Regions from separate parts of the Bradyrhizobium sp. PMVTL-01 genome, predicted to be linked through region 2. Evidence: predicted binding sites of a transcription regulator. Region 2 holds the regulator's gene; the other holds the start of a gene.
What was found. The regulator PhoB, encoded in region 2, activates phosphate uptake and scavenging genes when phosphate is short. The targets are predictions, from matches to a motif close to TGTCATNNANCTGTCAT.

Region 1 (3,201 bases), 3.4 Mb from region 2:
GACGGCGGAAGATCGCGCCGCAATGGCGGCTTATCTGAAGTCGCTGCCACCGGTGCAGGGTCCGACACCGCCCAAGAAGAAGGAGGGCGGCTAGCAGCGAGCTCTAAAGCGCGATGAGATGAATCGTCATCGCGCTTTAGGTTGTTGTTGGAGCATGATCTTTTCGGAAAACCGCTCCGCACTCTTCCGGATCATGCTCTAGCCCGTGCCGAACGCCTTGAAGGTGATGATGGTGAGGGTGTCCTGGATGCCCGGCAGCACCTGCACCTTCTCGTTGACGAAGTGGCCGATGTCGGTGTCCTTGTCGACGTAGAACTTCACCAGCAGATCGTATTGGCCGGCGGTCGAGTAGATCTCGGAGGCGATCTCGGCTTCGGCGAGCGCATTGGCGACCGTATAGGACTGGCCGAGCTTGCATTTGATCTGGACGAAAAAAGGAACCATTGCAGTCACTCCGAAAGCGCATCTGGCGCTAATAGGCCAAAACCGGGGTGGCTTGGCAAGCGAACTTGCCGGCCCCGGCCGGAGCCGCTTCCAGGACGGAAGCGGGGGCTCTCCGCCTGATTCGCCGGCCCGGCTTGCTGGCACGTCGGGAGCGCGCTAGGACAAGGCATGGCGATGTCCTCCTCAAACGAACGTATCCGGCGATGACGACGCCCGTTGCGCTCACCATCGCCGGCTCGGATTCCAGCGGCGGCGCCGGCATCCAGGCCGATCTGAAGACCTTTGCTTCGCTCGGCGTCTACGGTGCCTCCGTGATCGCGGCGGTGACGGCGCAGAACACGCGCGGCGTCAGCGGCATTCACGCCGTGCCGGCCGAGTTCGTCACCGCACAGATCGATGCGGTGTTCTCCGATCTCGACATCGGCGCGGTGAAGATCGGCATGGTCGGCCAGGCCGACAGCATCGATGCGATCGCGGCGGCGCTGTCGCGCTGGCAGCCGCGCCACATCGTGCTCGATCCCGTGATGGTGGCGACCTCGGGCGATCGCCTGCTGGCGTCCGAAGCCGTCGATGCCTTGCACACGAGACTGATACCACTGGCCTCGATGATCACGCCGAACCTGCCTGAGGCCGCGGCCCTTCTCGGTGAGCACATTGCGGCGAGCGAGGCCGAGATCGAAGCCCAGGGCCGCCGGCTGCTGGCGCTCGGCTGCCGTGCGGTCCTGATCAAGGGCGGGCACGGCGAGGGCGCCGAGAGCATCGACTATCTCGTCACGTCCGAGAGCACGACCACGCTTGCCGCGCCCCGCGTGGTCACCAGGAACACCCACGGCACCGGCTGCTCGCTGTCAGCGGCGATCGCGGCGGGGCTGGCCAAGGGCGAGGATCCGGAGCTTGCCGTGCGCACCGCCAAGACCTGGATCAGCGCCGCGATCGCTGCCGCCGACCGCTTCAGCGTCGGCCATGGCCACGGACCGATCCATCATTTTCACAAGTTTTACTGACGGTGCGCGTTCGCGCGGCGCAATTTGCTTCTCCAGTTAACCAATAAGGCAATGCGGTTCCGTGGTTTTGCGGGCACCGCCGGCGGCGCCATGTCGCCTGGTTGTCGCATGCGACTGATATTCGCGGGGGAGGGCGAGGCAGGCGTGATTCGTATTTTGAAGGTGCCTCAAGGGTTCAATCGGTCATCCCCCTGTCACGGGACATTGTTACAGGCTGGCGCATGGGAAGTTACGATGTCAGTGACGAGAGCCCGGAGCGGCGCTTTCGCACGTTGTTCATCTCCGACGTTCATCTCGGAGCCCGCGGTTCTCAGGCCGACCTTCTGCTCGACTTCCTGCGCTACCATGATGCCGACACGATCTATCTCGTCGGCGACATCGTCGACGGCTGGGCGCTGAAATCGAGCTGGCACTGGCCGCAATCGCATAACGACCTCGTCCAGAAGCTTTTGCGCAAGGCGCGCAAAGGCGCCAAGGTCATCTACATCCCCGGCAACCACGACGAGTTCCTGCGCAACTATTACGGCACGCATTTCGGCGGCATCGACGTGGTCGAGAACACCGTCCACACCGGCGTGGACGGCAAGCGCTATCTCGTCATCCACGGCGACATCTTCGACCTCGTGGTGCAGAACGCGCGCTGGCTCGCCCATCTCGGCGACAAGGCCTACGACTTCGCGATCCAGATGAATCGCTTCGTCAACTTCTTCCGTCGCATGTTCGGCGTGCCCTATTGGTCGCTGTCGCAATGGGCCAAGCAGAAGGTCAAGAACGCCGTCAACTATATCGGCGCGTTCGAGCAGGCGCTCGCCGCCGAAGCGCGGCGGCACGAGGCGGACGGCGTGATCTGCGGCCACATCCACTACGCCGTGATCCGCGACGAGGCCGGCATCCGCTACATGAACTGCGGCGACTGGGTCGAGAGCTGCACCGCCCTGGTCGAGCATGACGACGGCCATTTCGAAATCATCACCTGGGCGGACCAGTTGCAGAAGCCGGCGCAGGTCCCGCAGGTCGCGGCAAGAGCTGCATAGCAAGGGCCACTTGATGCGCATCCTGGTCGCGACCGACGCCTGGCACCCGCAAGTCAACGGTGTGGTTCGGACGCTGGCCAAGCTCGCTGATGGCGCCAAGGGGCTTGGCTTTCAAGGTCTTGGCGTCGAGTTCACGTTCCTGACGCCGCAATCGTTCCGCACCTTCGCAATGCCGAGCTATCGCGACGTGCGCCTCGCGATGCCGCGTCCGGCGCGGATCGCGCGACTGATCGAGGAGGCGCGGCCCGACAGCATCCACATCGCGACCGAAGGGCCGATCGGCCTGATGGTCCGCCGCTACTGCCGGCAGCGCAAGCTGCCGTTCACGACCAGCTTCCACACCCGTTTTCCCGAATATGTCCGCGCCCGCGTGCCGGTCCCGGGCTCGCTGATCTGGCGGGCGCTGCGCCGTTTTCATGCGCCCAGTAGCGCCGTGATGGCGGCAACGCCGGCGCTCGCGCGTGAGCTCGGCGAGCGCGGCTTCGACAATGTCGTGCTGTGGCCGCGCGGCGTCGACACCGGCCTGTTCCATCCGCGCGCCGTCGATCTCTGTCTGCCGGGTCCGGTGTTCCTGTCGGTCGGCCGCGTCGCGGTGGAGAAGAATCTCGAGGCGTTCCTCGACCTCGATCTGCCCGGCACCAAGGTGATCGTCGGCGACGGCCCGGCGCGCACGGCGCTCGAAGAGGCCTATCCCGATGCGATCTTCCTCGGTGAGAAGC
Region 2 (3,201 bases):
ACGCGCCGCGAGTTTCTCGCCGTCCGGGCTCTGGAACAGGTTCGACATGTGCCAGAGCTTGGTCGCCTGCTCCTGCAACGCCTTGACCAGCGCGGGATGGGCATGGCCGAGCGCGTTGACGGCGACGCCCGAGGTGAAATCGAGATAGCGCTCGCCATTGGTCGCGATCAGCCAGCAGCCTTCGCCGCGCTCGAAACCGAGGTTGGCCCTGGCGAAAACGGGGAGCAAATGCGGCGCGGCGCTGTCAGTCATGACGATCACTTGATGTTGCGGACGGCCTGAAGCGCTCACGCAGCGCACCATCAACCGGCCCGGAAAACGAAACGTGCCGCCTTTTAAGGGCGGCACGTGGCACTATCTTATGCCGGGTAGAACGGGTGTCAATGCCGCCTGAAAGCCCCGGGAAACGCTGAATCCGTAGTCTTGCGGTGCCGGATTTGCGGGGTTTTTGCCACGGAACATGTGGAAGCGAGTCGGCTGACTCTTGCGCGTGAGTCACGCCATATTGTAGCGTTTGGCTTGTCAGATACGACATCTCGTGCAGCAGTTCTGATCCTCTAAGTCCTCATGTACCGGCGTAAACGTTCGGGCGTTCTGGTTACGCCCGGCGAGCCTTAAGGGATTCTGGCGGCACGGGTTTTTCGAGGCTTAGGCATTCGCCGCGAGGCGCCAGGACGGCAGCCGCACGGCGAGGGAAAGGGTGCAATGACGGTTTTGACCTGGTCCGACGATCGCGTCGAGCAGCTGAAAAAGCTCTGGGAGGCCGGATTGTCGGCCAGCCAGATCGCAGCCGAGCTCGGCAACGTGACCCGTAATGCCGTGATCGGCAAGGTGCACAGGCTCGGCCTGTCGGGCCGCGCCAAGAGCCCCTCATCGGCAGCTCCCCGGCCGCGCAAGGCGCGCCCGGCTCAGCACATGATGCGGGTCAGCCGCCCGATTGCGCGCGGCAACACCGCGCTGGCGCAGGCCTTCGAGGTCGAGGTCGAGGCAGAGCCTGTGACCTACGACAACGTGGTGCCGATGAGCCAGCGGCTGTCGCTGCTCGAGTTGAACGAGGCGACCTGCCACTGGCCGGTCGGCGATCCCTCGAGCCCGGATTTCTTCTTCTGCGGCGGCAAGGCGCTCTCCGGCCTGCCCTACTGCGCCCAGCATTCGCGCGTCGCGTATCAGCCCGCGGCCGACCGCCGTCGCGCGCCGGCAAAGCCCGGCACGCGCTGAGCACGGCTTTAAACTACCTCGTCCCGACGTGAGGCCGGGACGACAACCGAGACATAAACAAGCGCGCCACGTGGCGCGCTTTTTGTTTGGCTTGCTCGAAGCCGCTCTCAGGTCTGCTCGGCCTTCGCAAAGCGATCGTCGAGCGCGTAGCCGGCGCCGCGGACGGTGCGGATCGGGTCCTGCTCGCGGCCGAGATTGAGCAGCTTGCGCAGGCGGCCGATATGGACGTCGACGGTGCGCTCGTCGATGTAGATGTCGCGGCCCCAGACACTGTCGAGCAGCTGCTCGCGCGAGAACACGCGACCGGGATGCTCGAGGAAGAACTCGAGCAGGCGATACTCGGTCGGACCGAGATCGATCGGCCGGCCCGAGCGCGCGACGCGGCGCTTCTCGCGGTCGAGCTCGATGTCGCCATAGGCGAGCACGGTGGCGAGCCGCTCGGGGCTGGCGCGCCGCAACAGGCCCTTCACCCGCGCCAGCAGCTCGGGCACCGAGAACGGCTTGACGATGTAGTCGTCGGCGCCGGTCGCAAGCCCCCGCACCCGCTCGCTCTCCTCGCCACGCGCGGTGAGCATGATGATCGGTAGCTGCTTGGTCTCGGGACGGGTGCGCAGCCTCCGGCACAGCTCGATGCCGGAGAGCCCCGGCAGCATCCAGTCGAGCACGATCAGGTCGGGGATGTGCTCCTTGAGGCGGGTGTCGGCATCGTCGCCGCGCATCACCGTCTCGACGTCATAGCCGTCGCCTTCGAGGTTGTAGCGGAGAAGCTCGGTGAGAGCTTCCTCGTCCTCAACCACCATGATGCGTGCGCCCATCGGCTCGTCGCTCCTTGAGTCTTCAGGTATTCGGGACCGTCGTGGCGAAGGTCGTCATGTCGCCCTTCGGCCGCTTGTCGGTGATGGCCTGACCCTCGATCATGTAGAACACGGTCTCGGCGATGTTGGTGGCGTGGTCGCCGATCCGCTCGATGTTCTTGGCACAGAACATCAGATGGATGCAGAACGAGATGTTGCGCGGATCCTCCATCATGTAGGTGAGGAGTTCGCGGAACAGCGAGGTGCAGATGGCGTCGACTTCCTCGTCGCCCTTCCACACCGCCATCGCCGCCGGCAGATCGTGCGCGGCATAGGCGTCCAGCACCGACTTGACCTGCTGCTGCACGAGGTCGGTCATGTGCTCCAGGCCGCGGAACAGTTTGAGCGGATGGAAGTCGGCATCGAGCGCGGCGACGCGCTTGCCCATGTTCTTGGCGAGGTCGCCGATGCGCTCGAGGTCGGTCGCAACGCGCATGGCGCCGACGATCTCGCGCAGGTCCACCGCCATCGGCTGGCGGCGGGCGATCGTGAGCACGGCGCGCTCCTCGATCTTCTTCTGCAGCGCGTCGAGCTCGGCATCGGTGGTGACGACGCGCTGGCCGAGCGCGACGTCGCGGCGGATCAGCGCGTCGACGGAATCGACGATCATGCGCTCGGCGATACCGCCCATCTCGGCGACGAGCCGAGTGAGCTCCTGGAGGTCGGTGTCGAAGGCCTTTGCGGTATGTTCAGAACCCATGTCCCGTCTCCTCAGCCGAACCGGCCGGTGATGTAATCCTGCGTGCGCCGATCGCTCGGCGACGTGAAGATCTTGCTGGTGTCGTCGAACTCGATCAGCTCGCCGAGATACATGAAGGCGGTCTTGTCGGAGACGCGCGCCGCCTGCTGCATGTTGTGGGTAACGATCGCGATCGTGTAGTTCTCGGACAATTCCTGGATCAGCTCCTCGACCTTGGCGGTCGAGATCGGGTCGAGCGCCGAGCAGGGCTCGTCGAACAAAATCACTTCAGGGCGGACCGCGACGGTGCGGGCGATGCAGAGGCGCTGCTGCTGGCCGCCGGAGAGCGACAGGCCCGAGGCGTTGAGCTTGTCCTTGACCTCGTTCCACAGCGCGCCGCCGCGCAGCGCCTTCTCGACCCGGTCGTCCATCTCGGACTTCGAGATCTTC

Region 1: a site for PhoB is predicted at 1,630-1,646, ahead of ACRQ5Q_RS14045 (UDP-2,3-diacylglucosamine diphosphatase). Genes of this name have one in related genera too.

Annotation. Positions count from the first base shown of each region.
Region 1 covers NZ_CP193982.1:3,074,026-3,077,226, forward strand. The annotation lists gene ACRQ5Q_RS14030 (c-type cytochrome) at 1-94, shown strand, start outside; gene ACRQ5Q_RS14035 (Lrp/AsnC ligand binding domain-containing protein) at 199-444, opposite strand; gene thiD (bifunctional hydroxymethylpyrimidine kinase/phosphomethylpyrimidine kinase) at 648-1,448, shown strand; gene ACRQ5Q_RS14045 (UDP-2,3-diacylglucosamine diphosphatase) at 1,670-2,482, shown strand; gene ACRQ5Q_RS14050 (glycosyltransferase family 4 protein) at 2,496-3,201, shown strand, end outside.
Region 2 covers NZ_CP193982.1:8,207,455-8,210,655, forward strand. The annotation lists gene ACRQ5Q_RS39565 (aspartate aminotransferase family protein) at 1-252, opposite strand, end outside; gene ACRQ5Q_RS39570 (GcrA family cell cycle regulator) at 706-1,218, shown strand; gene phoB (phosphate regulon transcriptional regulator PhoB) at 1,326-2,033, opposite strand; gene phoU (phosphate signaling complex protein PhoU) at 2,056-2,772, opposite strand; gene pstB (phosphate ABC transporter ATP-binding protein PstB) at 2,784-3,201, opposite strand, start outside.